One region of the Rouxiella chamberiensis genome, then DNA from elsewhere that is predicted to be linked to it. Evidence: predicted binding sites of a transcription regulator. Region 1 holds the regulator's gene; each other region holds the start of a gene.
The links. Region 1 encodes Fur, which represses iron uptake genes when iron is present. Its sites were predicted from a motif close to ATAATAATGAGAACNACTATCAA; they were not measured.
Positions count from the first base shown of each region.

Region 2: a site for Fur is predicted at 3,147-3,169, ahead of fhuA (ferrichrome porin FhuA). Genes of this name have one in related genera too.
Region 3: a site for Fur is predicted at 5,350-5,372, ahead of fes (enterochelin esterase). Genes of this name have one in related genera too.
Region 4: a site for Fur is predicted at 3,186-3,208, ahead of O1V66_RS03605 (TonB-dependent siderophore receptor). Genes of this name have one in related genera too.

Region 1 is NZ_CP114058.1:2,643,803-2,651,512, forward strand. Features, by position in the region: gene seqA (replication initiation negative regulator SeqA) at 1-90, opposite strand, end outside; partial or broken gene ybfF (esterase) at 283-1,051, shown strand; gene ybfE (LexA regulated protein) at 1,333-1,629, shown strand; gene fldA (flavodoxin FldA) at 2,008-2,535, shown strand; gene fur (ferric iron uptake transcriptional regulator) at 2,816-3,262, shown strand; gene glnS (glutamine--tRNA ligase) at 3,418-5,088, opposite strand; gene nagE (N-acetylglucosamine-specific PTS transporter subunit IIBC) at 5,248-7,290, opposite strand; partial or broken gene nagB (glucosamine-6-phosphate deaminase) at 7,672-7,710, shown strand, end outside.
Region 2 is NZ_CP114058.1:3,034,355-3,042,064, reverse strand. Features, by position in the region: gene hrpB (ATP-dependent helicase HrpB) at 1-159, shown strand, start outside; partial or broken gene mrcB (bifunctional glycosyl transferase/transpeptidase) at 326-2,925, shown strand; gene fhuA (ferrichrome porin FhuA) at 3,200-5,422, shown strand; gene fhuC (Fe3+-hydroxamate ABC transporter ATP-binding protein FhuC) at 5,493-6,302, shown strand; gene fhuD (Fe(3+)-hydroxamate ABC transporter substrate-binding protein FhuD) at 6,362-7,261, shown strand; gene fhuB (Fe(3+)-hydroxamate ABC transporter permease FhuB) at 7,258-7,710, shown strand, end outside.
Region 3 is NZ_CP114058.1:4,094,601-4,102,310, reverse strand. Features, by position in the region: partial or broken gene O1V66_RS19175 (amino acid adenylation domain-containing protein) at 1-3,552, opposite strand, end outside; gene O1V66_RS19170 (MbtH family protein) at 3,687-3,881, opposite strand; gene fes (enterochelin esterase) at 3,868-5,259, opposite strand; gene O1V66_RS19160 (S66 family peptidase) at 5,487-6,515, shown strand; gene acs (acetate--CoA ligase) at 6,641-7,710, shown strand, end outside.
Region 4 is NZ_CP114058.1:748,684-756,393, reverse strand. Features, by position in the region: gene O1V66_RS03625 (glutamine amidotransferase-related protein) at 1-879, opposite strand, end outside; gene O1V66_RS03620 (aminotransferase class I/II-fold pyridoxal phosphate-dependent enzyme) at 1,117-2,325, shown strand; tRNA gene O1V66_RS03615 (tRNA-Asn) at 2,524-2,599, shown strand; partial or broken gene O1V66_RS03610 (Arm DNA-binding domain-containing protein) at 2,773-2,883, shown strand; gene O1V66_RS03605 (TonB-dependent siderophore receptor) at 3,258-5,585, shown strand; gene O1V66_RS03600 (alpha/beta hydrolase) at 5,938-6,684, shown strand; partial or broken gene iroC (salmochelin/enterobactin export ABC transporter IroC) at 6,737-7,710, opposite strand, start outside.

The sequences.
Region 1 (7,710 bases):
CCGTAAAATGTCTGATGCACTTTCACCGATATGCTGCGTGTGGCTCGCGATATAGCGGTAAAGCTCTTCATCAACCTCAATCGTTTTCATCTTTATCCAGTACTGTTTTTCTACTTAATTTATTCAAAGGATTATACAAATTAAACTGCGCAAACAAAAAGGCTAATCACCTCAATATTCAAAAAGCAGAATAAACCCTATATCCCACTCGGAAAATCTTCCGTAACTCATGATAACCTAATGAGATCCTTACCTGTAATAAATGTCTGTACGGACTCTGCCATGAAATTACATTATCGACTGCAACAGGCCGAAACGCCTGAAAATCAGACTTTGCCGGTGCTGCTGGTTCACGGGCTATTCGGCACGCTGGATAATCTCGGCATTTTGGCGCGTGACCTGAAACAACAGCATAGTGTGCTTCAGGTGGATTTGCGAAATCACGGGCTTTCTCCGCGCTCGCCGGTCATGACCTATCAGGCGATGGCCGAAGACCTGCGCGAAACGCTCGACGACGCCGGTATCGACAAGGCGCTGGTCATCGGGCACTCGATGGGAGCCAAGGCGGCAATGGCGCTGACCGCCGTCGCGCCGGAACCGTGTCGCCAGACTGGTGGCGATAGACATGGCGCCGGTGAGTTATGGCGTGCGCCGCCATGATGACATTTTCGCCGCGCTGAATGCCGTTACCGAAGCCGGTATCACGGACCGCGCAGGGGCAACCCGGTGCATGCAGCAGTTCATCGGGGAAGACGGCGTTATCCAGTTTCTTTTGAAATCCTTCCAGCAGGGCGAATGGCGGTTCAACGTGGCTGCACTGCATGAACAATATGCGCATATCATTGGCTGGCAGGACGTCTCGCCGTGGCCGCATCCGGCGCTGTTTATTCGCGGCGGATTGTCCGATTACGTGAACGACAGCCATCGCGAGGCCATTGCGCGGCAGTTCCCGCTGGCACGCGCCTATGTAGTGGCAGGCAGCGGACACTGGGTGCATGCCGAAAAGCCCGAGGCGGTTCTGCGCGCCATTCACCGCTTCATAGACGCCTGAGCGCCCTCTTGCGACCTGATTTACCGATAATGCCCCCGCGACTGTGCAAAAAAGGGCGAATCCTAATAACTTAGCTAATATTCAAGGTAGTTAGGCGTTGTGGAGGGATATACGCTAGGGTATGATTGCGCGCTGTAATTTTGCCCCTGCGCCGAGGCGTTTTTTCTCGGGCGTCTGAGGTAAATTGGGTTAGGGTTTGTTAACCCGAAATGTGTAACCATCTCATCTGAAAGGGCCTTGCGCCGCTTTTCGATGTAACTTCCCTAGTTGTACCGCTACCTATGGCAAAAGAACAACTGGATCGCACGACGCTCGATCTGTTCGCAGACGATCGCCGTCCGGGACGTCCAAAAACAAATCCGCTATCTCGCGATGAACAGCTTCGGATTAACAAGCGTAATCAGCTTCGCCGTGACAAAAACAACGGTTTACGTCGCGTCGAGTTGAAAATCAATGCCGAAGCCGTCGATGCGCTCAACAAGCTGGCGGAACAGCAAAATATCAGCCGTAGCGAGCTGATTGAACAGATGCTGCTGTCTCATCTGAACAATCAGCAAAGCTCGTCTTCGCACGACTGATTCGGGCGGGTAACTTTCCCGGTTACCCGCCGTTGCTGTCTCTCTTAGCCTTCGCTCGACGTTTGTCTGTCCTCTGCCTTGCCAAGTGCCATTCTATTTAACAAAACCCCTTACAGAACACACAAAGGCGATAACGCTCGGCCGATTTGCCCGATAAACTGTGCGTCATTAATTCCGGGCGTCATCAATCAGCGCGCGCAGGCACGTTTGCCGAGAGTGAACTATGCTGCAGAAGCGCTGACCGCCTAGTCAGGATACGTCGAGAATATGTTCTCGGCTCGCCGAGTTTGCTATCATCCTGCCTAAATTGACTCGCACGCCGCGGACGAACAAACAGACTCATTGAGTCCATTAAAGAACAAGAGGTTAGATAAGCTTATGGCAGTTGTAGGTATCTTCTTTGGTTCCGACACCGGAAACACCGAAAACATCGCAAAAATGATCCAGAAGCAGTTGGGTAAAGAGGTGGCCGACATTCAGGACATCGCCAAAAGCAGCAAGGAAGATTTGGAAAAATACGATATCCTGCTGCTCGGCATCCCAACCTGGTACTACGGTGAAGCACAGTGTGACTGGGACGACTTTTTCCCGACTTTGGAAGAGATAGATTTCGAAGGCAAACTGGTTGCGGTGTTCGGCTGTGGCGACCAGGAAGACTACGCGGAATATTTCTGTGATGCGATGGGTACCGTGCGTGACATCATCGAACCTCGCGGCGCAGTAATCGTAGGCCACTGGTCTACCGAAGGTTACGGTTATGAAGCGTCCAAAGGCATGGCGGATGACACGCATTTCATCGGTCTGGCTATCGATGAAGACCGTCAACCCGAGCTGACCAACGAACGCGTCGATGCCTGGGTGAAGCAGATTTCCGAAGAATTAAGCCTTGCAGAGATTATCGGTTAATCCCACACAAAGGCTAAGGCCCTGAAACGTTGAGGTTATTCGTGAAAGGGCCAAACTATCACTGAAATTAACAATTTAACGGCTTCAAAATTGTAAATTTCAGCCCGATCAAGGTACACTTAGAGTATCTGTTTTTATCATTCTACCCAAATTGGGTTTAAAACCTCTGGTCTTGCTACAAACCTTCGGGTCTGCTTAAAACCTTTGGATTAGAATGATGGTTGTAAACAGCCCACCGTTTTCATTAACGTGATTAGCATAGTGACAGGACTAAATCCGCATGACTGACAACAACACCGCACTGAAGAAAGCCGGCTTAAAAGTCACGCTTCCACGCCTGAAAATCCTGGAAGTGTTGCAAGCCCCGGCAGGTCATCACGTCAGTGCGGAAGATTTGTACAAAGAACTTATCGATATGGGCGAAGAAATTGGTCTGGCCACGGTTTACCGTGTTCTTAACCAGTTTGACGACGCCGGCATTGTTACCCGCCACAACTTTGAAGGCGGCAAGTCAGTGTTTGAACTGACCCAGCAGCATCACCATGATCACCTGATTTGCCTCGATTGCGGCCGCGTTATCGAATTCCGCGACGAGTACATCGAAGCGCGCCAGCGTGAAATTGCAAAACGTCACGGTATTAAATTAACCAACCACAGCCTGTATCTCTATGGTCATTGCGAAGACGGCAACTGCCTGGAAGATGAAACGCTGCACGGTAAAGGCTAATACCCTGCACCAGACGGGTTTTGAAGGAAAAGAACCTGCCTGTAAAAAAATGACCGCTGAAAAGCGGTTTTTTTGCCTTGCATCCTGCGCCCCGCCCGGAATAGCCAAAAAAATGCAGCCCTCGGGCTGCATTCTTGACGCCAGACGTGGACGTTTTACACGACCGGCTTGCTTTCCCAGTTGTCGCGCAGACCTACGGTGCGGTTAAACACCAGATGATCGGCACGGGAATACGTGCTGTCGGCGCAGAAATAGCCTTCGCGCTCGAACTGCTTGCTGACACCCGCCTCTGCATCCGCCAGACTTGGCTCGACATAGCCGTTGGCAATCACCAGCGATTCAGGGTTGATGGTGGTCAGGAAATCATCTGCCTGTGCCGGGTTTGCCACGCTGAAAAGACGATCATACAGGCGGAACTCGGCAGGCTTGCCTTCAGTTGCGGAAACCCAGTGGATCACGCCTTTTACCTTGCGGCCATCGGCTGGATCCCTGGAAAGCGTCTCGACATCGTAGCTGCAGAAGATGGTCGTCACATTGCCTTCGGCATCTTTCTCGATACGCTCGGCCTTGATGACATACGCGTTGCGCAGGCGAACTTCCTTGCCCAGCACCAGACGTTTGTACTGCTTGTTGGCTTCTTCGCGGAAATCGGCCTGATCGATAAAGATTTCAGCGGTGAACGGCACGTCACGCGATCCCATCTCCGGCTTGCTCGGATGGTTAGGCATGGAAACGTACTGCACGGCATCGCCGCTAAAGTTTTCGATGATCACTTTAACCGGATTGATAACCGCCATTGCACGCGGCGCGTTCTCGTTGAGATCGTCACGGATGCAGGATTCCAGCGCGGCCATCTCGACATTGTTGTCCTGCTTGGTCACGCCGATACGACGGCAGAATTCGCGAATGGAGGCTGCCGTGTAACCCCGGCGGCGCAGGCCTGAAACCGTTGGCATGCGCGGGTCGTCCCACCCTTCCACAATCTTCTCGGTCACCAGCAGGTTCAGCTTGCGCTTGGACATGATGGCATACTCGAGATTCAGACGAGAGAACTCGTACTGACGTGGATGACATGGAATAGTGATGTTATCCAGCACCCAGTCATACAGACGACGGTTGTCCTGGAACTCCAGCGTACACAGCGAGTGGGTAATTCCTTCCAGCGCATCGGAAATGCAGTGGGTGAAATCGTACATCGGGTAGATGCACCACTTGGTGCCGGTCTGGTGGTGATCGGCAAACTTGATGCGATACAGCACAGGATCGCGCATGACGAAGAATGGCGACGCCATGTCGATTTTCGCGCGCAGGCACGCCGTGCCCTCGGCGAATTCACCGTTGCGCATTTTCTCGAACAGCGCGAGGTTCTCTTCGACCGTGCGGTCGCGGTACGGGCTGTTTTTACCCGGCGCGGTCAGGTTGCCGCGGTATTCGCGGATCTGATCCGGCGACAGTTCGTCGACGTAGGCCAGGCCTTTCTGAATAAGTTCTACCGCGTAGTGGTGCAGCTGGTCGAAGTAGTCGGAGGAGTAATGCACCTCGCCGCTCCACTCGAAGCCAAGCCACTGCACGTCTTTCTTGATGGACTCGACGAACTCGATGTCTTCTTTTACCGGGTTAGTGTCGTCAAAGCGCAGGTTGCATTGACCCTGGTAGTCTTGTGCGATGCCAAAGTTCAGGCAGATCGATTTTGCGTGGCCAATGTGCAGATAACCATTTGGCTCAGGCGGAAAGCGGGTCACGACAGACGCGTGTTTTCCCGATGACAGATCTTCATCGATAATCTGACGGATAAAATTTGTTGGGCGGGCTTCAGCCTCACTCATTGTTCAATTCCTCTACGCGAACGAAAGCTCGAAAGACTAACCGCATATGTTCATACAAGCTTCGCTCCGAAACAACCCTTAAGTGCCAAAATTGAATTTTATAATGAAAAACGGGAAGAGTTTGCACCCTTCCCGTCAGACTTTCTTAAGCTTCGCGGTTTATTTGGCCTTGATTTCCAGCAACGCCGTTTCACCCGCCACCACCTTCTCGCCGGCCAGCAGCGCAAGCCCCGAGAAGTCTTCCATATTGCTTATCACCACCGGGCTTATCATCGAACGCGCATTGGCGTTGAGATAATCCAGATCCAGCTCGAGCACGGGTTCGCCTGCTCGCACCGTGGTGCCCTCTTCGACCAGACGGGTAAAGCCCTGACCGTTTAATGCCACCGTATCCAGACCGATGTGCACGACGACTTCGGCACCGGCGTCGGTTTCGAGGCAGAACGCATGGTTGGTGTTGAAGATTTTCACAATCACGCCGTTTGCAGGCGAAACCACGGTCTTGCCCGTCGGACGGATAGCCAGCCCTTCGCCGACCGCACCGCTGGCAAAGGCTTCGTCAGGCACTTGATCCAGCGCCACAATGTCGCCGGTAACAGGTGAAATCAGAGTTTCCAGAACCGCCTTCGGCGTATTGGGCACGGCCTGTACCTTGACGTCGGCAGCAGGTGCGGAGGTGGCAGGCATGGAGCTCGCGGCAACAGCGCCGCCGGTCAGCACATTGCGCATCGCACCGGCAATGATTTCGGCACGGGTGCCGACAATGACCTGCACACTTTGCTTGTTGAGGCGGATAACGCCGGAAGCGCCCAGACGTTTGGCCAGCGAATCATTGACAAGCGATGCGTCTTTAACGTTGAGGCGTAGACGGGTGATGCAGGCATCGATGCCTGTCAGGTTGTCCGAACCGCCAATCGCGCCGATATACTGGCGAGCCAGCGCGGCGGTTTCATCGGCCTTGCTGCCGCCCGTGCGCTCGATGTTGACGTCGTAACCGTCCGATTCGTCACCGGCAACCGCAAGCTCGCGACCCGGCGTCAGCAGATTGAATTTCTTGATGGTGAAACGGAACACCACATAGTAGAGAGCAAAGAACACGATACCCTGCGGGATAAGCATGTACCAATGCGTCGCGAGCGGGTTACGCGAGGACAGCACCATATCCACCAGCCCTGCGCTGAAGCCGAAACCGGCAATCCAGTGCATGCTTGCCGCAATAAAGACCGACACACCGGTCAGCAGCGCGTGAATGACATACAGCACCGGCGCGACGAACATAAAGGAGAATTCCAGCGGTTCTGTGATGCCGGTAAAGAAGGAGGCAAAGGCCGCCGCCAGCATGATGCCGCCTACCTTGGCGCGGTTTTCCGGACGCGCGCAGTGATAGATGGCAAGCGCCGCTCCCGGAAGACCAAACATCATGATCGGGAAGAAGCCTGCCTGATAACGGCCGGTGATACCGACGATGCCCTTGCCCGACGCGATGGATTCCTGACCGCCCAGGAAGTTTGGAATATCGTTGATGCCCGCCACGTCAAACCAGAACACGGAGTTGAGCGCGTGGTGCAGGCCGACCGGGATAAGCAGACGGTTGAAGAAGGCATAAATGCCCGCGCCGACCGAGCCAAGCTGTTGAATATGTTCACCAAAGTTGACCAGACCGTTGAAGATAAGCGGCCAGATATACATCATGACGAAGGCCACGGCTATCATCACGAAAGAGGTCAGAATAGGCACCAGTCGACGGCCGCTGAAGAAGGAGAGCGCCTTCGGCAGTTCGACGTGGCTAAAGCGGTTATACAGCTCTGCAGAAATGATACCGACAAGAATACCGACAAACTGGTTATTGATTTTGCCAAAGGCCGCAGGCACATCGGCCAGCGGGATTTTCTGGATCATTGAAACGGCGGCCGGCGAACAGAGCGTGGTCAGCACCAGGAAGCCCACGAAACCGGTCAGCGCGGCTGCGCCATCTTTGTCTTTGGACATGCCGTACGCGACACCAATCGCGAACAGTACCGCCATATTTTCAATAATGGCCGACCCTGACTTGATAAACAGGGCCGCCAGCGCGTTATCGCCGCCCCAGCCCACCGGATCTATCCAATACCCCACGCCCATCAATATTGCCGCTGCGGGTAGTGTGGCAACCGGCACCATTAAGGCGCGGCCAATCTTCTGCAAGTAGCTAAGTATACTCAACTTTTCCCCCTATTCGCCCTAAGACGAATCACCAAAACAGTTTAATTAGAATGTGTTGCTGCCTGTTGTAGAAACTGTACGAACTCTGCTTCGTTTAATCATACTGCGCAGTGTAAAAAAATTAATTCGTATCGCAAATTAAAACCCCTTGATTTGTGATTATTATCACCAAAAAAGCGCCTTAACAAGCCATAATGCTAGTCATCACCCAAAACTTATTTTATCATTAAAAAAATCTAGGCGGTCTGCTGCCGATCATCGACGTTAATGGTCCGGCTGTAAAGTCAAAGCGTCCATCGCCGCGAGCAAAATTCCTTGTCTGACGCCGTTGGCGCAGAATAAATACAGTATATTCGTTTACTAAAAATCAAGAGGTGTGTAATGAGACTTATCCCCCTGAATACTTCCGTTGAAGTCGGT
Region 2 (7,710 bases), 390 kb from region 1:
GCACATCGCCCGTTGCAGATAACCCGCGATCTCGCCGCCTTCTGGCAAGGTTCGTATCGTGAAGTGCAGAAAGAGATGAAAGGCCGCTATCCCAAGCATCCGTGGCCGGATAATCCCGCCGAGGCTGCACCGACCCGTCGGGTCAAAAAATACAGCTAGTTTTCAGACCTTTCTTCTATTATTGGGGAAAGTCGGAGCACAGAGTAAGCGCCAGTTTTTACCCGGCATTATTCAAAAGCCTCTATTTTAAATAACCGCAGTCCCGTTGATGACTGCAGTAAACATTATCCGGCACGTATTTCGCTGGGTCTGATGGAGATTAAGTATGTCAGGCGATGATCGCGAGCCGATTGGCCGTAAAGGCAAACCGTCACCCCCAAGCCCACCCGTGGGCGTCCTGTGTTTCGCAGACGCGATGACGAAGATGATGAGTACTATGATGATGATGTTAGTCCCAATGCAGTCCCTCAGGAGCCGCGTATGACCCGTAAGTCCGGGAAGAAAGGCGGCAGCAAGAAGCCCCGCAAGGCACGCCGCTGGCTAGGACTGCTTATCAAGCTGTTCCTGGTGTTCGTGGTGATTATGGCCGCCTATGGCGTCTATCTGGATTCCGAGATCCGCAGCCGCATCGACGGTAAAGTCTGGCAACTGCCTGCCGCCGTCTATGGCCGCATGGTGACGCTGGAGCCGGGTTCTCCCTACACTCAGAAAGAGATGATCAACCTGCTTGAGGGTACCCAGTACCGTCAGGTGACGCGCATCACGCGCCCCGGCGAATTCAGCGTGAAAGGCGGCAATATCGATATGCTGCGCCGTCCGTTTGATTTCCCGGACGGTAAAGAAGGGCAAATCAACGCCCGTCTTATCTTCAAGGGCAATCAGCTCGCCGAGATCAAAAATACCGATAACAATCGCGATTTCGGGATCTTCCGTCTCGATCCGCGTCTGATAACCATGCTGCAATCGCCAAACGGCGAGCAACGCCTGTTCGTGCCGCGCGCCGGGTTCCCGGACCTGCTGGTTCAGACGCTGATTGCCACCGAAGACCGCCACTTCTACGAGCACGACGGCATCAGCCCGTACTCGATAGGCCGCGCATTCCTGGCGAACATCACCGCCGGACACGCGGTGCAGGGCGGCAGTACGCTGACCCAGCAGCTGGTCAAGAACCTGTTCCTGACCAATCAGCGCACCCTGTGGCGTAAAGCCCGCGAAGCCTATATGGCGGTGCTGATGGACGCGCGCTACAGCAAGGATCGCATTCTCGAGCTGTATCTCAACGAGGTCTATCTGGGGCAGAGCGGTTCGGATCAGATTCGCGGCTTCCCGCTGGCGAGCCTGTACTACTTTGGCCGTCCGGTTGACGAGCTGAGCCTCGATCAGCAGGCGCTGCTGGTCGGCATGGTCAAAGGGGCGTCTCTGTACAACCCTTGGCGCAACCCGACGCTTGCGCTGCAACGCCGCAATCTGGTGCTGCGTTTGCTCCAGGAACAGGGCGTTATCGACAAAGAGCTGTACGACATGCTCTCGGCGCGTCCTCTTGGCGTGCAGCCTAAAGGCGGCGTGATTTCGCCTCAGCCTGCGTTTATGCAGATGGTGCGTCAGGAATTGCAGCAGAAACTGGGTGACAAAATTGCCCAGATGTCCGGCGTGAAGATCTTTACCACGCTGGATCCGATTGCGCAGGACGGCGCGGAAAAAGCGGTGGAAGAGGGTATTCCGCAGCTTCGCAAACGCAGCGGATTTAAAGATATTGAAACGGCGATGGTGATTGTCGACCGTTATACCGGCGAAGTGCGGGCGATGGTCGGCGGGGCGGAAACGCAGTTTGCCGGCTTCAACCGCGCCATGCAGGCACGTCGTCAGGTGGGGTCACTGGCAAAACCGGCGACCTATCTGACCGCGTTGAGCGATCCGAACAAATACCGTCTGAATACCGTGCTGGCCGACCAGCCGCTGGCCATCAAGCTGTCGAACGGCCAGACCTGGTCGCCGCACAACGACGATAACCAGTTCCGTGGACAGGTTCTGCTGGTCGATGCGCTGGCGCGTTCTATGAACGTGCCGACGGTAAACCTCGGCATGTCGGTCGGTCTGGATGACATTACCAAGACGCTCATCAATCTGGGTGTGCCGAAAACGTCGCTGAACCAGACGCCGTCCATGCTGCTCGGCGCGATTGCCCTGACGCCGATGGAAGTGGCCCAGGAGTATCAGACCATTGCCAGCGGCGGCGACAAGGCACCGCTGTCGGCGGTGCGTTCCGTGATTGGTGATGACGGCACCGTGCTGTATCAGAGCTATCCGCAGGCTGAACGCGTGGTGCCGTCCGAAGCGGCCTATCTGACGCTGTACGCGATGCAGCAAGTGGTGTCCGAAGGGACCTCGCGTGCGCTGGCGGTGAAGTATCCGAAACTGCATCTGGCGGCGAAAACCGGGACCTCGAACGAACTGCGCGATAGCTGGTTTGCGGGTATCGATGGCAACCAGGTGGCGATTACCTGGGTCGGCCGCGACAACAACGGACCTTCCAAACTGTGGGGTTCAACCGGTGCGCTGGCGCTGTACAGCCGATACCTCGGCAACATTACGCCAATGCCGCTGGACCTTCAGGTGCCGGACGACGTCAGCATGATGAACGTTGATGACGGCGGTAACTTTATCTGTAATTCAGGCGGCGGTTTGCTGTCCGGCGGCGGGCTGCGTACGCTTCCGGTCTGGACCGACGATGCCAACGCGCTGTGTCAGGCTTCGCAGGCCGCGGCTTATCAGCAGCAACAGCAACAGCAACAGCAGCAGCTTTTGCAGCAGCAACAGGGTCAGCAGCAGGGCCAGCAGCCGCAGCAACAGCAGCAACCGCAGGATGAGCAGAAAGACAGTAATGGTGTCGCAGGATGGATAAAAGACATGTTCGGCAGTAAATAAGGCCGACAGCGCTATTTTCCTTAAGTCTTAAGCGATATCGATGACAAAATACAAAGCGCGATGCCCATCGCGCTTTTTTCGCCTTTCGTCAGGCCGCGCAGACTCTGGCCTCTCTGCCTTTTGACCCCAGAGATTACAGGGTTAACAAGACTTCTTCGTCTAAGTGTTCAAAGTAAATGCTCTTGCAACTTTCGGAGGGTTGAGCATATAGTGCGATCGTTATAATAATAATTATCGTTTCTATTCCTATTCCAATATCTCCAGAGAGAAAACAATGGCCACTATGCGCGCGCCGTATGTGAAAAACGGCTCAACTCGACTGCTCCCGACTACACTCGCATTAACTATCGCTACGACATTGGCTGGCATTACTTTTCAAGCGGTTGCCGCCGAAACAGCGCCGAGTGCGCCAAAAAATGACACTATCACGGTTGTTGGCGATGGCGCATCCAACGTCGCGCCGGAGTCCGCGTGGGGTCCCGCGCCGACCATCGTCGCCAAACACAGCGCCACCGGAACAAAAACCGACACTCCACTCGTCAAGACGCCGCAGTCTATCTCTGTGGTAACGCGTGAAGAAATGGACATGCGCCAGCCAACAACGGTGAAAGAAGCGCTGAGCTACGCGCCGGGTGTGTTCGCCAGCCGTGGCAGTTCAAGCACTTACGATGCGCTCGCCATTCGCGGCTTTACGTCGGTCAATACCAATCAGTATCTGGACGGCATCAAGCTGCAAGGCGACAACTACTCCGAAGTGTCGATGGACCCGTATTTCCTGGAGCGCGTCGAATTGCTGCGTGGTCCGGCTTCCGTCCTGTATGGCAAGAGTAATCCGGGCGGTGTGGTGTCGATGGTCAGCAAGCGTCCTACCACCGAACCTCTGCACGAAGTGCAGTTCAAGATGGGATCCGACAGCCTTTATCAGACCGGTTTTGATTTCAGCGATGCCATTGACGATGCAGGTGTCTATTCCTACCGGTTAACCGGCGTGGCGCATAGCCAGAATACCCAGCAGGTGCTGGCCAAAGAGAAGCGTTTCGCGATTGCGCCGTCCTTTAGCTGGCGTCCTGACGACAAGACGACCTTTACCTTCCTGAGCAATTTCCAGGACGATCCGGATTCGGGCTTCTATGGCTGGTTGCCGCGTCAGGGCACAGTCGTGCCGTACAATGATGCCAACGGCAATGCCCGCAAACTCTCTACCGACTTCAACGACGGTGACGCCAACAGCAAGCTGTCGCGTAATCAGAAGATGGTCGGCTACAGTTTCGATCATCAGTTCGACGACACCTGGACCGTGCGCCAAAACCTGCGCTACACCAAGATCAACAGCAAATATACCGGCGTTTATGACACCGGTTATGTGGCACCGGCGCAAATCTCCCGTGCTTCGGTGGTTTCCGCCGAGAAGCTGAATAACTTTGACGTCGATACCCAGGCACAGGCCAAATTCGCGACGGCGACCGTCGATCACACCTTGCTGATGGGCGTTGACTACATGCGCATGAGCAACAGCATCGACGCGGATTACGGCACGGCCAGCAATCTGAGCCTGACCAACCCGGACTACAGCAACTCCAATGCGCAGGGCGGTTTCCTCTATAACGTGTTGAATCGTCAGGAGCAAACGGGCCTTTATCTTCAGGATCAGGCCGAGTGGAACCACTGGATCCTGACCGCCGGCGGTCGTTACGACATTGCCAAAACTTCGACACTGACCCGTACCACGGGCACAACGGCCGAAATCAAGGATCACCGCTTCACCTGGCGCGGCGGTCTTAACTATCTGTTCGACAACGGCATTTCTCCTTACTTCAGCTACAGCCAGTCCTTCGAACCTACCTCCGGTTCGACAGCGGGCGGTACGCCGTTCAAGCCTTCCATCGGCAAACAGTACGAAGCCGGTCTGAAATACATTCCTGAAGATCGTCCAATCAGCCTGACAGCCGCGGTTTATCAGCTGACCAAAGACAACAACCTGACCGTTGACCCTGATAACACCTTTGCCAGCGTGCAATCCGGGGTAATTCGTTCACGCGGTGTGGAGCTTGAAGCCAAAGCCGCCGTAAATGCCAATATTAATGTTATCGCTTCGTATACCTTTACCGATGCGAAATACACGCACGATACCAACTACGAAGGCCAGCGTCCGGTGGAAGTGCCGCGCAACATGGCGTCCCTGTGGGCGGATTACACCTTCCACGAGTCGGCGCTGAGTGGTCTGACGGTGGGTTCCGGCGTGCGTTACGTCGGCGCGACATCAAGCTTGTACACGACCGGTTCCGATACCAATCAGCCGTTTAACGTGGCGAGCTACACCCTTGTCGATGCGACTGTGAAATATGATTTGGGACGTTTCGGCCTGCCGGGCTCTTCCGTGGGTGTCAATGTCAACAACCTGTTCGATCGCGAATACGTTGCCAGCTGCTACCGTGATTACGCCTGCTATTGGGGCACCGATCGCCAGATAGTCGCGACGGCAACCTTCCGCTTCTAACGGGGTTTGCACGTAGAAAATCATCGGGCGCATCGTCGAATGCGCCCGAGTCACATAACGATAGGCCATTATGAAAACAGAACAGCAAGAGGCGCTCGACGACAGCGTTTATCGGCTGGACGAGGTCAGTTTCACCGTACCGGGACGGACCTTGCTGGCGCCACTTTCTCTCTCTTTTCCCCAGCGAAAAGTGTATGGCCTGATTGGTCACAACGGCTCCGGAAAATCGACCTTGCTTAAAATGCTGGGTCGCCATCAACCCGCCTCCTCGGGAAACGTGCTGCTCAATGAAAAACCGGTCGACCAGTGGGACAGCAAAGCTTTTGCCCGCCAGGTGGCCTATCTTCCGCAGCAGCTTCCGGCCGCGGAAGGCATGACGGTCAGCGAGCTGGTGGCTATCGGTCGCTATCCCTGGCACGGCGCGCTGGGGCGTTTTCGACAAAATGATCGCGAAAAGGTCGAGGAGGCTATCGCGCTGGTGGGGCTTAAACCTTTTGCCCAACGCCTTGTAGACAGCCTCTCCGGCGGCGAACGCCAGCGCGCCTGGCTGGCAATGATGGTCGCGCAGGACAGCCGTTGCCTGCTGCTCGACGAGCCGACCTCCGCGCTGGACATCGCCCATCAGGTCGATGTGCTGGCGCTTATCCAGCGCCTGAGCCATGAGAAAGGGCTGACGGTGATTGCCGTGCTGCATGACATCAACATGGCCGCCCGCTACTGCGATCGCCTCGTGGCGCTGCGCGGCGGCAGGATGATTGCCGAGGGCAGCCCCGAAGAGATGATGCGAAGCGACGTGCTGGAGCAGGTGTACGGGATCCCGATGGGAACAGTGCCGCATCCCGGCGGTGGAGCGCCAATAAGCTATCCACTCCTTGCCTGAGGCGGCATCGATGCATGCCGTCTTGGCGCAATGCCAATAATTTTGCGGATTGGACCCTGATGAATAATTTTTTTGATACTACGTTAACCCGTCGTCGAGTATTGCAGGCGATGGCACTGGCACCGCTGGTGGCGGCGTTGCCTGCGCACAGTGCGCCGAACATCGATTTAACGCGCATCATCGCGCTTGAATGGCTGCCCGCCGAGCTGCTGATGGCGCTGGGCGTAACACCCTGGGGCGTCGCCGACATTCCCAACTACAACCTGTGGGTCGAAGCGCCGAAGCTGCCTTCGTCGGTGATTGAGGTTGGACAACGCACCTCGCCGAACATGGAACTGATGCAGCAGATGAATCCCTCGCTGATATTGATATCACAGGGTTATGGACCTAAAGCCAGTCAGCTGACGCCCATCGCGCCCGTGCTGACCGTGACCGCCAACGACGGCAGCGGGCATCCGCTGCAACAGGCCATTCGTTCACTCAACAGGCTGGCGGACTATCTTGGCCTGCAACAGCGCGCGGCCGCGCATCTGCAAACCTATCACGACACCCTTGTACAAACTCGCCGGAGAGTGAAATCGGCGGCCGATCGCCCGATCCTGCTGTTTTCATTTCTCGATAAGCGCCACGTGCTGGTGTTTGGCGAAGGCAGTCTGTTGCAGGAGGTGATGACCGATGTCGGTCTGCGCAATGCCTGGGACGGCGAGAAAAATTACTGGGGCAGCGTTACCGTGGGCATCGAGCGGCTGGCGTCTATCAAGCATGCCCGTGCACTGTGCTTCGACCACGGAAGTGGGGCGATTATCGATGAGGTTTCCCGCTCGCCCCTGTGGCAGTCGCTGCCTTTTGTACGTGAAAAGCAGCTCAGTATTGTGCCTGCCGTATGGTTTTATGGCGCGACGCTTTGCGCCATGCGCTTTTGTCACATCTTGTCGGACTCGCTCGGGAAGCCTGTATGAATCGCCGCTCACTCAGCCAGACGCTGACGCTGCTCGTTTTTATCGCGGCTCTCTGCGTACTGCTCAATCTGTTCAATCTGCATCGACAACTGCCTTTTACCCTGTGGCGCGAAGCGCTGTGGCAACCCGATAGCGACGATGTTCGCCAGATGCTGTTTCATTACAGCCTGCTGCCGCGCTCTGCGGTGGCGCTGCTGGCCGGTGCCGGACTCGGGCTGGTCGGCCTGCTGTTTCAGCAGGTACTGCGCAATCCTCTTGCCGAACCCTCGACGCTGGGCGTGTCCGCCGGAGCGCAGCTGGGTCTGACGATAGCCACCCTGTGGAGCCTGCCGGGCGGAGAAATTACCCAGCAATTCGCCGCCATGCTGGGCGCGATTACCGTGGGTCTGCTGGTCTTTGGCGTCGCCTGGGGCAAGAGAATGTCACCGGTGACGCTCATCCTTGCGGGA
Region 3 (7,710 bases), 1.5 Mb from region 1:
TTTCCGGCGGATAGGTATCCAGCAGTCCAAGGAATGCCACCTCTTCGCCTCGCGCCTGCAAACGTGCCGCGATGCCCTGCGCCAGCGTGCCTCCCAGCGAATAGCCGATGAAGTGGTAAGGGCCGTGCGGCTGCACACTCAGCACCGTTTGCAGATGCGCGTCGCATACCTGGTCCATATTGTCGCTGGTTGCAAGGGGTCCGGCAGGTTGCGGCGACTGAATGCCGACCACTGACCACTGCTGGTCGATGTAGCGAGGCAACACGCTGAACTGCCAGGAAAAACCGGAAGCCGGATGCAGACAGAACAATGTCGGACCGGTTGCGCTACGCAGCGGCAATACGGACTCGAAACCACAGTTGTCGGCCTCGGCTTGCGACGGTTCCTCGCCCAGCAGGGCCGCAAGCTGTTCGATTCTTGAAGCAACCATGATCTGCCCGACGGTGACCGGCCTGTCCAGCTCGCGACGAAGCTGCGCAGCCAGACGCATCGCCAGCAGGGAATGACCGCCGAGGGCAAAGAAATCGTCGTCGGCATACACTTTTTCACGCGACAACAGGCCTGCCACGGCGCGGGCAATGTGCGTTTCAAGGCCCGGTTGCGGCTCACGACCTTGTGTCTGCTGCGCCGCTTGCGGCTGCGGCAATGCCTTGCGGTCAAGCTTGCCGTTGGCGCTCAGCGGTAACGTCGGCAAGGCCACCAGCGCGACCGGCACCATGTGTGGCGGCAGCAAGTCGCCGAGCGAACGGCGCAGTGCGTCGAGATCCAGCGTAATGTCCGGCTGTGCGACCAGATAGCCTACCAGCTGACGGGCATCGCCGCCGGTCGCGTCCTGCGGCGCATTACCCAGCGTCAGCGCATGGGTTACGGCCTGCGCCACGCCCGGCAGGGAAAGCAAGGCATGGTCGATATCGCTCAGCTCGATGCGCTGGCCGCGAATTTTCAGCTGGAAATCGCTGCGGCCAAGGTATTCCACGGCACCGGTCGGCAGCCAGCGCGCGACATCGCCGGTGCGATACATGCGCCCGCCGTTGCCGAGCGGGTCGGCCACAAAGCGGCTGGCAGTGAGATCCGGACGTCCGAGATAGCCGTGCGCCAACTGTACGCCGGTGAGATAGAGATCGCCTGCGACACCCGGCGGCACCGGTTGCAGTCGGCCGTCGAGAATGCGCAGACCCGTATTCCACACCGGCAGGCCGATAGGCACGTTGGCCCCTTTGACTTCGGCCAGCGCCTCGCCATAGGCCGGATGATAACTGACGTCGACGGCGGCTTCGGTCGGCCCGTAAAGGTTATGCAGAGCAACCCCGACGCGGCGCTGCCACAGACGGCACAGCTCGGCGGGCAAGGCTTCGCCGCTGCAGAATACCTGACGCAGCGACGCGCACTGCGCGATTGCATCCGGCTCTTCGAGTGTGGCGACAAAGGCGGCCAGCATCGACGGCACGAAATGCAGGGTTGTAATCTGGTGTGCGGCAATCAACTGCTGCAATTGTTCCGGGTCGCGGTGCGCTTCGGGCGGAGCCATCACCAGTTTTGCACCCACGATCAGCGGCCAGAAGAATTCCCATACGGACACGTCGAAGCTGCTCGGCGTTTTTTGCAAGACGGCATCGCTGCCATCCATCGGATACGCGTTTTGCATCCACAGCAGGCGGTTCACAATGGCCTGATGGCCGACAACCACGCCTTTTGGTCTGCCGGTCGACCCTGAAGTAAAGATCAGATACGCTGGATCTTCTGAGGAAGTTCGGATAAAAGTCTGAGGTAAATCTGATCTCAGGGAAAGCGGCGCGTCATAGATCATCACATTGCCCTTGCGGGCAAAGCGCGCCAACTGGGTATTATCAGTAATAATCAGACGTGGCGAGGCATCTTCAATCATCATCGCCAGACGATCGTCAGGGTAACTGGTGTCCATCGGCAGATAGGCCGCACCGACTTCCACAATCGCCATCAGCGCCAGCGACAGGAATACAGAACGCGGCAGCGCCACGGCAACGATATCGCCGCGTTGCACGCCCTGTTCCACCAGCCGCTGTGCCAGTGCAACAACCTGTTCGCGCGTTTCACGATAGGTAAAGTGGTGCTGCGCATCGACCAGCGCCACACGGTCTGGCGTTTTCGTGGCCTGTTCGGCCAGAAGATGGCTAAGCGTTGTGCTGGCAACCGGCGTGGCCGTGCGGTTTACACGACGGATCAAGGCGTGATCGTCGGCGGTCAGCATGTCGGCTTCTCCGCTCAACAGCGCAGGATTGTCCGCGAACTGGGCCAGCAACAGCGGCAGACGCTGCAAATGCGCCTTGAGCTCTTCCGGCTGGTAACGCTCGGCGTTGGCCAGCAGATCAACCGTCAGTTGACCGGCTTCATCGATATACATGGCGATTTCAAGGTCGCGCACCGGACCGGAGGTCAGCTCGTGGGTAACGCCCTGCATGCCGTTGAAATCCAGACGGAAATCAAACATCTTGAAGTTGAAGACGGTGCCATAGAGCGGCTGGGCATCGCCAACGCCGCCGACATCGCGCTGAATTTGTTCGGCATCGTAACGCTGATGGCGACGAGCTTTTTCAACTCGCGGGAGATTTCGGCCGCCACTTCCACCAAGGTGTGCTGCGGCGCGACATTGAATGCCACCGGCAGAACGTTGATGACCGGCCCCGTGGCGCACAGGGCAGCCGATCCCATACGGCGCATAAAGATAAAACCGGCACCGAAGTCCGTTTGACCGCTCAGGCGTGAAACCCACAGCGATACCAGCGCCAGCGCCATATCGGATGGCGTCAACTTGTGCGGCTCCCCGGCGGCTGTCAGTTGGGCAAATTGCTGCGGCGAGCAGGCCTGGGAAAGACGGAAGATGTGCGTCGACGGCACTTGTCCGGCCAGCGGCTGCGGGCTAAGGCTTGCAGCGGGCGGCAGTTGACGCGCCTTCTCCAGCCAGAACTGTTTGTCGCGCTGACACACGGAAGAGTGTTCATAGTGTTGATACTCCTCCACGACGTCCCTGAAAGGAACAAAAGGAGTCGGCTCGGGCGGTTGCTGCTGGCAGAGGGCGGTATAAAGGTGCGCGATACGGCGCGCGATGGCGGTAAAGCTGAAGGCATCGACAATAACGTGGTGATAGCGCTGATACCAGAACCAGCGGTCTTGCGCCACGCGGATAAGGACGTGGCGGAACAGCGGCAGGCCGTCGGCGACACGCAGTTGCCCGTTGAGATCCTGCTGCATCAAGGCCAGTGCGGCAGCCTGCTGATCTTCCACCGGCCGACCGGCCAGCGCGGGATTGGATAACGCGCGATCGTAGAGATCGACCCACTCGATTTCGGGCAGGGCAGCGGCGGTGTCAACCCACTGCATCGGCACGCCGTCCTGCTCCTCGAAACGCATGCGCAGCGTATCGGCTTCGGCCAGCCCCTGCGAGATGGCATCAATCATGCGATCGCGGTCAAGCTGGCCGGTCAATTCAATATAGTGCGCCACAGCATAGGCGTTGTCGTGGGGAGAGAGTTGGTCTGCTACCCAGATCCCAGGCTGTGCGGCCACCAGCGGCATGGCGTCACGCTGAACGGGCTGAATGTTGGAAAGCGGTAATGTTGAAGTCACGTCTTGCACCCTGAATACTCCTGATGATTAATCTCTGGCCGACTCCTTCGGCACGGTCTTTGTCGCGTTGCTGGCGCGATACCCTACGAAGCCGGCTGCAGAGTGGGCCAATGGCTCTCGAGCCAGGTTATGCACTCGGCACGCGCTGTCGGCCCGAATACCGGCTGCCAGCCTGCCGGGATCGCGCTGAAATCGGGCCACAGGCTGTATTGCTGCTGGCCGTTTTGCACCACCAGAGTGGGCTGTTGTTCGTCATCAAAAGGATTAAGCTTTTCCACGATGCGCTCCTGCTGTAATCGTATCCAAAGTAAATGAGAGCGGAGGCTGATGGCTGACGAAATCGTCGGCCCACAGCGCTTCCAGCCCGTCGAGCAATCCGCCACGCCAGCACAATGCGTCGTGCCCGCCTTCGACCACGCGGTAATGCACCTGGTGATCGGTATGCCTGAAAATATTGACCAGACTGTCGTTGACCTTATGGATCAGCCCTTCGTGGCGTCCCGCTTCCATAAAGATTTTCAGGGGGCTGTTTTTACCCAATCCCTGCGCGACCTGTTTGGGCAGCCAGCAGGCATCTTCCGGCACAGCATCGCCTTGCAGCATGTCGCGGCGCGGCCACCAGAAGGAGCCGGATTGCGCCAGCACGCAGCCAAAACGCTGTGGCCAGTTGAGTCCGGCATACAGCGACGACAGGCCGCCGAAGCTCTGGCCTGCCACCACGGTTTTGGCGGGATCTTGCGTGTGCGGCGCACGCCGTGCAATGTCGGGCAGCAACTCTTCCTGCACCGCCTGCCAGAAATCAGGATTGCAGGTCAGTTCCCTGCCGCGCTGCTGGCTGTCTATCACCTCAATCAGCACATAGACGGCAGCGGGCAATTTTCCCTGCGCCGTCTGCTGCATCAGAGGTTCCCAGATGGGCATCTTCTGAGACCAGAACTGCCCGTCGAGCAGAACGGCCAGCGGACGTGAAGCCGGATGGGCACCTTCGCCGGTGCTGTAGATCCACACATTGCGCGTGTTGCCAAGACGCGGACTGTTCCATTGATAGCGTTGAATATTCGCCGGTGCTGCGGGAATGCAACGCCCGTTCGAGGTGGCGTAACTGTCGAACTCCTGCCATGCAGGCTGAGGCGGCGCATCAGGCAGATGAATGCCGGAGAGCGCGTGGCCCTTCGCGCCTGCCCATGAACGATGCGGATTCAGCAGGTCGTGAGTCGCACTGGCAAACAGCGTGCGCCACCAGCTGCGCACCGCGAACATGCGGTCAAAATCTCCGTCGGTTTCGGCGGTAAAGGCACGCTCGTCGACGCTCGGAATAAAGCTGTAGCTGCCACGCCAGTCGGACTTCAGCGTAATCTGCCAATACCAGACATCGGTTCCGTTCAATCGCTGCAGGCTTTGCGGCGGAGAAGACTGATGATGGTCCGTCAGGCAGTTGATATTGACCCAGACCCGTTTGTAGGGAGAGGTATATTCGCTCCCCTGCGGATCGCGCCAGAAGAAGGTGACGTTGCAAAGCCCTTCACCTGAACGCTCAATCCATGGCGTTCCACGTCGGGCCACTTCCAGCCACCAGCCGTTGCTTCCTGCGTGCTTGCTGTTGAGCAGCGTATGGCTTGCCGAGGTAGACGGTGTATGCAGACAATCTGATTTCAAAACACTTACTCTTCATGTGGCGACAAAAACATTCAGAACGTACCGAGGGCTTAAAAATAGCGTCCTGAACCTTTCTTAAGGATATAAAGAATAGTATTGATAATTATTTGCATTTGCAATAGGAGGGCGCCGGGTGACGGGCCGACTTTGCTTCCTCTACATTTTGATTGAGAAAATTCAATGAATAAGCGAGGGTAGAAACCTCTTTTGCGTCTTTGGAGAACACGATGGATTTTACCTCTCAACCTTTGCTGGCTCAGTCACTTAAGCCCGGCGATACCCTGGGTTTTTTCTCCTCCTCTTCCCCTGTGACGGTGACGGCGCCCCACCGTTTCGCGCGTGCCCAGCGTTTTCTGCAAGACAAGGGCTTCTCTCTGAAGGCGGGCAATCTAACCGGCAAGGCGGATTTCTATCGCGCAGGAACGATTGCGGAAAGGGCCGAAGAGTTGAATCAGCTATTGCGGGATCCGCAGGTGCGCTGCGTGATGTCGACGATTGGCGGCATGAACAGCAATGCGCTGCTGCCCTATCTCGATTATGACGCCATTCGCGCCGACCCCAAGATTATCATCGGCTATTCGGATACTACCGCGCTGCTGCTCGGCATTTATGCCAAAACCGGCCTCATTACTTTTTATGGCCCCGCACTGGTCGCCTCGTTCGGCGAATTTCCGCCGCTGGTCGATGTGACCTGGAACGCGTTTTCCGACCTGCTGACCGGCTCGCCCACCCTGCCCTATACCTATCCTCTTCCGGATGTCTGGAGTGATGAAAAGCTCAACTGGGACACGCGCACGCCGGAACGCCCGAAAACGCTCTACCCCAACGATTGCCGGTTTCTCGGCTCGGGGCGTGTGACGGGCCGGGTCATCGGCGGCAATCTGAATACGTTGTCGGGTATTTGGGGCAGCCCTTATATGCCTGCTATTCGGCACGGAGACATTCTGTTTATCGAGGACAGTCTCAAAGATATTGCCACCGTCGAACGCGCCTTTTCGATGCTGAAAATCAACGGCGTGTTCGACAGGGTGTCGGCTGTCCTGCTTGGAAAACACGAGCTGTTCAATGATGCCAACAGTGGACGTCGTCCGGTTGACGTGCTGCTTGAGGTGATGAACGACAAGCGGCTGCCCATCGTCGACGGTTTCGACTGTTGTCATACGCATCCGATGCTGACCCTGCCGTTGGGCGGAAAAATAGCGATCGATTTCGATCGTGAAAAGGTCGCGATTCTCGCCCCTTATTTAATCCCATAAAACTAACTGCTTGTGTCGCAAAGGCATTGCGTGATCTGCCACCCAAAACCCAAACAAAGCCCTTACGCAAACTACAATTAACTTTTGATTGACATAGTATTAACACATTCATAAGGAGAACAATGATGAGCCAATCTCACAAGCACCCTGTTCCTGCCTCCATTGCGGAACACGCCCTGATTACGCCTGAGAAATATGAGCAATATTATCAATTGTCTGTGGAAGATCCGGACGCATTCTGGGGCGAACAGGCCAAAGTGATCGACTGGATCAAACCTTTCACCAAAGTGAAAAACACCTCTTTTGCACCGGGCAATATCGACATTCGCTGGTTTGAAGACGGCACCCTGAATCTGGCGGCCAACTGTCTTGATCGTCATCTCGCCGAGCGCGGCGATCAGGTCGCTATCATCTGGGAAGGCGACGATCCCAAGGCGGAGAACAAGTTCGTAACCTATAAACAGCTGCATGAAGATGTCTGCAAATTCGCCAACGTTTTGAAAGATAAAGGCATTGGCAAAGGCGACGTGGTCGCAATCTATATGCCGATGGTGCCGGAAGCGGCGGTTGCCATGCTGGCCTGCGCACGCATCGGCGCAGTGCATTCGGTGATTTTCGCCGGTTTCTCGCCGGAAGCGGTGGCGGGCCGAATTATCGATTCCAATGCCAAGCTGGTGATAACCGCCGACGAAGGGCTGCGCGCCGGGCGAACCATTCCATTGAAGCAGAACGTCGATGATGCGCTGAAAAATCCGGCCGTCGTGACGGTAAGCCATGTGATTGTCTATCAACGCACCGGTAAAAAAGGCGAGTGGAAAGAAGGACGCGATCTATGGTGGCACGAGGTTACGGCCAACGCCTCCGGGGATTGCCCGCCGACCGAAATGAAGGCCGAAGATCCGCTGTTCATTCTCTATACCTCGGGGTCGACCGGCAAACCCAAAGGCGTGCTGCATACTACCGGCGGTTATCTGGTCTATGCGGCGCTGACCTTCAAATACACCTTTGATTATCATGCCGGAGATGTGTACTGGTGTACCGCCGACGTGGGCTGGGTGACAGGGCACAGCTATCTGCTGTACGGACCGCTGGCCGTCGGTGCCGTCACCCTGATGTTCGAGGGTGTGCCGAACCATCCGACCACCAACCGCATGTCGCAGGTTATCGACAAGCATCAGGTCAATATCCTCTATAC
Region 4 (7,710 bases), 1.9 Mb from region 1:
GGTGAGGGGAATAAAGGTCTTGAGCTGGGCATGAGGGTCAACTTCGGCGAGATTGGCCTGCGCACTGCCGAGCATCTGCTGAATAGCCGCCGTCGCCATGGTCTGCATTCCGAGACATAGCCCCAGTGTAGGGATTTCGTGATTCAGACAGTGATGCGCCACACGAATCTGCCCAGCGACATTGCGCATGTCCGAGCCTCCAGGCAACAGCACGCCGTCGATATCCTTGAGCACGCCTGATAACTCCCGAGGCGAGATACAAGGCGGCAGGCAGATGATTTCGACTTCCAGTTCCAGCGCATCGATAGCGTCACCGAGCGCCGCGAGCGTGGCGGGATAACTGGCAATCTGGTCCTGATAAGTGCCTATCAGCGCGATACGCAGGTGACCCGAACCGGACTGTCCGCCAGAACCGGTGTTCGGAATGACTCGGCCAAAGCGGTCGCGAGTCCAGGCCACGGGGCGATTTTCCGTATTTTCCATGCGGGAGAACTGGAATCCGCGTGCCGTGTGTTCGATTTCAATCAGCTGATAATCGACAGAGTAATTTCTTGCCTCTCGCGCCAGCCGCGTAAAGGAGGCGAGCTGAACGGGGGCCAGCGGCACGATGTAGTCTTTGCCGCCGTGAAGACTGAGCAGGTCGTCCAGCTGCCAGACTTTACCCGCCGACATCGCCCCGAGACGTTCATGCCAGAGCAGTCCGCTGGTGACCAGATGCCCTTCCGGTGTGACATGCTGACAGGCATCGGCGTAGCTTTGCCTGTCCCATTCTACCGCGAGGTGCGCCAGTTCCGCGTCTCGCTGTTCGGCCAATACCGCAGCCATCGCGCCATACAGCGCAGGTTCCGGCGTGTTATGTGCAACGAATGTTAAAGTCATAATTTTCACCTAGTGGATTAAAATTTTATTAATAAATAAGGCATTACAGTGATTTTCTACGAAATCTCTGCCCGGTCTTTTCATGAGTCATGAACAAAACCTGATTAAAAACTGAGGAAAACCTCAGTGAAACCTGAAGAAAGCATGAGCAATCTTCAAGGAGCCATGATAATTTAAATTGGTTTATTTGATACAACAAATACAATTTTGCTTCAATCTTATAAAAGGGTAAAAAAGATGTCTGCTGAATTTACTGCGTCACGCCTGCGACGCGTACGCCCCTCTCCTACGGCGGTGATTTCCGATCGCGTCCGTGCGCTGTCTGACGCCGGAGTAGATGTTATCAACCTTGGCGAAGGAGAGCTCGATTTCGACACACCCGATCATATTAAGCAAGCGGGCATCGCGGCAATTGTACAAGGTGATACAAAATACACCGCCGTATCAGGTACCGCCCAGTTAAAAAAGGCTATCATCAACAAATTCCAGCGTGAGAACCAACTCACTTACCTTGCCAACGAAGTGATTGCCGGCAGTGGCGCAAAACAGCTGATCTTCAACGCGCTTCTGGCGACCGTCTCCACAGGCGACGAGGTCATTATTCCCGCGCCATACTGGGTCTCCTATCCCGACATGGTTGCGCTGGCCGATGGCGAGCCGGTTATCTTGCCTTGTCAGGAGGAGAATGGCTGGAAACTGCAACCTGCCGATCTCGCCGCCGCCATCAATGAAAAAACCCGCTGGTTGATTCTCAACTCGCCCAACAACCCGACCGGCGCCATATACAGCGCCCGGGAACTGGCGGCTCTGGCCGAGGTTCTGCTCAACGCTCCGCATGTATTGATTATGGCCGATGATATCTATGAACACATCAGTCATCCTCCTGCCCTTTTCGCAACCCTTGCACAGGTCGAACCGCGCCTCAAGGATAGAATACTGACCGTCAATGGCGTCTCGAAGGGCTATTCGATGACAGGCTGGCGCATCGGTTATGCAGGCGGTCCCGCCTGGCTCATCGCCGCCATGCAGATTTTGCAGTCGCAGAGCACCTCGAATCCAAGCTCGATTTCGCAGGCTGCCACCGTGGTGGCGCTCGAGCAGGACAGCGCTTTCCTTGATGAATGGCGCGCCGTACTCGCCACCCGCCGCCAGAAAATAATGGATTGTCTGGCAAATATAGAAGGACTGCATGCCGACCTGCCGCCCGGCGCTTTCTACGTCTTCGCCAACTGTTCGGGTATGATCGGTAAAACAACGCCGACGGGGCAGAAGATTGCAAGCGATGTCGATTTTGCCGAGTACCTGCTGGACGCCGCGCATGTCGCTACGCTGCAAGGCTCCGCCTTTGGTGCCTCACCGTATCTGCGTATCGCCTACGCCATAGACGATGCCCGTCTTGACGAAGCGTGCGAGAGAATAACCCGCGCCTGCAAGGCATTATCCTGATTGAAAGGGAATGGGTGCAACGACGTTTCGGGCATAGAGGAATAAAAGGGTGAAAGCTGCTCGGCAACCTGGCTTTAAGCGGGCGATTCGGCTCAAATCTCAACAACTTGAGCAAACTAGCAGCAGTCGAGCATATTTTTGCAGTTGTTCTTTGACATGCACCGCGGCAGTCGTTATTATTCGCCCCGTTCAAACGATTCCTCTGTAGTTCAGTCGGTAGAACGGCGGACTGTTAATCCGTATGTCACTGGTTCGAGTCCAGTCAGAGGAGCCAAATTTAGAAAAGCCCGCATCAGGCAACTGACGCGGGCTTTTTGCTTTTAGCGGGTTGCGCCTGCTACAGCTTTAAAAACGCTTCCCGATGCATTGTTAGTTATCATTTCGTATCGGGAAAGATGGGTGGTCAGATTTGGGGTCATTTCGGTTCGATTATGGAGTGACCTCCAAATGTCTCTGAACGATACTAAAATCCGTAGCCTCAAGCCTTCTGACAAACCTTTTAAAATCTCTGATTCCCACGGTCTTTACCTTTTAGTCAATACAGGCGGCTCGCTTCTTTGATATCTCAAATATCGCATCAAGATGTTGTAAAGTATCCATGCAATATCGGCGATGGCCGTCAAAATGATGCTTTCAACGCTCCCGCCAGAATACTCGCAAGGTTCCCTTACGACCGATGCCCGTTAATAAATGAAAAATAGAACTGCAAAACCAATCATACTGAGCACTATAAGAAAAAGAGTTCCGGCATGAAAAACACGTCTGCCTAAACCTCCTCAATTATCCCCCTGCACTTAAAACACCGCTAAATAAACCCCTTAAATTTCAGTGTCTTTGTGTAAGAAAACTCCTAATTGTAATCAATAATCATTCTCATTATAATTCTGCTTCTTATTTGCATTGTTTTTAACACAGGGTAGGTGTTGGCTATTATGAGGAAAGTTACCTTTAACTATTCGCTTTTGAGTTCGCTCATTGCGGGAATTCTGGTCGTACCTTTGGCGCAGGCAGACGATATTAGCGCCGGAACAACTCAGGTACAGCCGCAAACAAATGTGAACGATCAGCAGAAACAGGGAGATGTTTCCAGGACCAGTGAACAAAAGCAAAAACCCGTGGTTGCCGACGATAAGAGCAGTCATGAAGATACGATGGTAGTTACCGCCCGAGAGCAGACGCTGCAAGCGCCGGGCGTGTCAATCATCGACAGTGAAGCGATAAAAAAGCACCCTATCCAGCGCGACGTTTCAGAAATCATTCGTACCATGCCGGGAGTCAATCTCACGGGTAACTCCAGCAGCGGTCAGCGTGGTAACAATCGCCAGATAGATATTCGCGGCATGGGGCCGGAGAATACCCTGATTCTGGTGGACGGCATGCCGGTGAGCAGTAAAAACTCGGTGCGGTATGGCTGGCGAGGTGACCGTGACACCCGTGGTGACAGCAACTGGGTGCCGCCTGAAATGATCGACCGCATCGAGGTGATCCGCGGCCCGGCGGCAGCGCTGTACGGCAACGGCGCTATGGGTGGCGTGGTAAACATCATCACCAAACAGGCGGAACCTGCGTGGCACGGTAATTTCAATACCTACTACAACGTACCGGAACACAAAGAGGAAGGCGCGACTAAACGCTACAACGCCAGCCTGAGCGGTGCGCTGACCGACAATCTGACCATGCGCCTCTACGGCAACTGGAGCAAGACTCAGGCCGATGGTCAAAACATCAATGCCGGGCGCGCGGCGGAACGTACCGGTAAATATGCCGGCCAGATCCCGGCGGGTCGCGAAGGGGTTATCAACAAGAATATCAATGGGGTACTGCGTTGGGACTTCGCGCGCATGCAGGCGCTGGAGCTCTCTGCCGGATTTAGCCGTCAGGGGAATCTGTACGCCGGCGACACCCAGAATACCAACAGCAGCACGCTGGTGAAAGCCAACTACGGTAAAGAAACCAACATTATCTATCGTCAGTCGCTGTCGCTGAAATATACCGGCGCCTGGGACAACGGCATCACCACCAATAACTATATCCAGTTTGAAAAAACGCGTAATACCCGTCTGAATGAGGGCCTGTCAGGCGGACTGGAGGGACTGTTCAGCACCACTAATCCGGGTTTCTCGACCATCACGCTGAACGATACCAACTTGCATTCCGAAGTGAATATTCCGTTCGAACTGGGGGTTCCTCAGACGGTAACCTTCGGCGCGGAAATGAACCATCAAACGATGGCTGACCCGACCTCCAACACCGTGACGACGACCTCGACGGTAGAGGGTGTATCCAGCACGAATCGCAGCAACTACAGTTCGGCGGATATCTACGGTATTTACACCGAGGACAATATCGATCTCACCGACTCGACACGTCTGACTCCAGGAATTCGTTTTAACCACCAGACTTACACCGGCGGCAACGTGAGTCCTTCACTGAATCTGTCGCAGGATCTGGGTGATAATTTCACGCTGAAAATGGGCATCGCCCGAGCATGGAAAGCTCCAAATCTCTATCAAACCAACCCTAACTACCTGTTATACAGCAGCGGCAACGGCTGTTACGCCAGCTCTGTAAGCTGTTATTTGCAAGGCAACAAGGATTTAAAAGCAGAGACGAGCGTCAATAAAGAGATTGGCATCGAGTTCCATCATGACGGCGTTCAGGCGGGTCTGACATGGTATCGCAATGATTACCACAACAAGATTGAAGCAGGTTACTCCCCAGAATATGACAACGGCACTTCTGACGTCTACAAATGGGCAAACGTGCCAAAATCGATAGTGCAGGGGCTGGAAGGGACATTAAACTTCCCGATCAGCGAAACGGTCACGATGAACAACAACTTTACTTACATCATCGACAACAAGAACGATACCACCGGCGATTACCTGACCATTATTCCGAAATTTACCATCAACTCGACCCTCGACTGGCAGGCCACCAGCAATCTGGCGGTAGAGGGCACGATGACGTGGTATGGCAGGCAAAAACCACAGAAGTATAACTCTCAGGGCGGCGACACGTCTGACACGGAAACCTGGCAAGTCTCCCCTTACGCCCTATTTGGCATGAGCGCGGTTTACAGCGTAAACAAGGATATCGACGTCACGGCGGGTGTCGATAATATTCTGGATAAACGTCACTTCCGCGAGGGTAACGCTCTGACTTCAGGCACTTCGCCAACCTTTGCCTATGGCGCGGGCGCGCGAACCTACAATGAGTCGGGTCGCACGTTCTATATGGAGCTGGGCATGCACTTCTGATAGCGCATTCCGCCACCGAAAACCCGCCTTGTCGACAGCGAGGCGGGTTTGGTCAATAAACAGAAAGAACTCACCGTCACGCGTTATCGTTATTGAAGCCGCATAAAAATAGATTATTTATCCGATTGAATTAATTGAGAAATTTTATATGAGCCGTGTATTATCGCGCTGGAAAAACCGACATCTCGCAAGGCCTGTTGTTGCCCTCATTTTAACGCTCTGCTTTGCCGCAAACAGTTACGCCCGCCCTAACATGGCGCCTCTCGGTCCTAATATCGCCGACAAAGGGTCTGCTTATTATCATTTTTCAGTGAGCACGTTTGACTCAGTCGATGGCAGAAGGCATTACAAGGTGTGGACGGGCGTTCCCGATAAGCGCCCGCCGCCTGCGGGTTATCCCGTGCTTTATCTGCTCGACGGAAACGCTGCGATGGACAAACTTTCCGAACCCCTTCTCAAGCAGCTTTCAGCAGGCACGCCACCGGTAATCGTGGCCGTTGGCTATCAGACTGCCCTGCCTTTTGACGTCATCGCCCGAGCGTATGATTACACGCCGCCCGTGCCGAATTTGCCTTCTCCTGACTTACACGGCCGCGAGAATGGCGGCGCGCATCTTTTTCGTGATTTGCTGGAAGATAACATTGTGCCCAATGTCGAAAAAGGCCTGAAAATCGACCAATCTAAAAGAGGTATTTGGGGGCATTCCTACGGCGGGGTATTTGTACTGGATACTTATCTCTCTTCCTCATCGCTGTTTCACCTTTATTACTCCGCCAGCCCGTCGTTGAATCAAAATTACGCGGTTTTGGTCGATAGACTCGGGGAAAACGACAACGCGACACGCTGTAACAAGCAGCTGTCTCTTTATGAAGGGGACGACACGCCGGGGAAAAATATCAGATCTGAAACCGCGCCGGAGGTTCTGCACAAGCTTCGCAGCACGCTTGAAGCGCTGCATGGCGCAGGTCTGGCGGTCTCTTATTGGTCAGATCCCGCACTTAGTCATGGTCAAATGTTTACCGCTTCTCTCCCGCGTGCGCTGTTAAACATCGCCACGGAACAGCAGAGCACCAATGCAATGGCGCCCTGCCCGAACTAATCCTCAACCCGACATTGCCGGCCTGGCAATGTCGGGTATTACTATCTCGCCGTTACGCGATCACCTCTGCCTCATCATGCGGGACTTCTGAAGGCTTCATGTCGGAAGCCTGAGTTCCCGTGCTGTCACGCCACAGTCGGGCATACAATCCGCCCTTCGCCAGCAGCGCGTCGTGGGTGCCATATTCGGCGACACGCCCGGCTTCCATCACGGCTATTGCGTCACAGCGGCGGGCCGTAGTGAGTCGGTGCGCGACCACCAGCGCCGTTCGTCCATCGCGATGAGCCCCCTCTGCGAGTGAGGTCATGAGGGTCTCTTCCGAAGCGCGATCCAAACGCGCCGTCGCTTCGTCGAGCAGCAGAAACGTGGGCATTGGCAAGCTGCGCACGCGCCAGAGCAACGAGCTGACGCTGTCCTGAAGAGAGATCTGCCCCGCCGTTGTTTACAGGCGTGCGGAATCCTCGCGGCAAGTTCCTTACCGTGTCGAAAAGCCCTGCCTGCTTTGCCGCATGTTCAACTTCCGCGTCGCTACTTGCTGGGCGCGGATAGCGGATATTTCCGGCAATATCGCCGCTGAACAACGCCACATCCTGCTCGACCAACCCGACCTGAGCACGATAATCGGCGAGCAAATGCTCATCGATAGTCCGTGTCCCGATACGAATCTTGCCTTCCGTCGGCGTATAAAGCCCGGCTATCAGCTTCACCAGCGTAGATTTCCCTGCCCCACTGCGTCCGACAACGGCGACAACCGCGCCTTCCGGAATCGACAGGCTAAGCTGGTCCAGGGCAGGATCACTGCTGCCCGGATAACGGAACGTGACGTTTTCCAGCGTCAGTGCACCTTGTAAAGGCACGAGAGCCGACGAGTCCGACGGCCGCACATCTTCAGCGCCTTCGGTTGCCAGTAGATCATCGATATGTCTGGCACTGGCCGAGGCCTGCTGATAGGCGTCGACAATGCCCGACAGCTGCTGAATCGGCCCGTAGAACTGACCCAGTAACAGGAAGAAGGCCGCCATCACA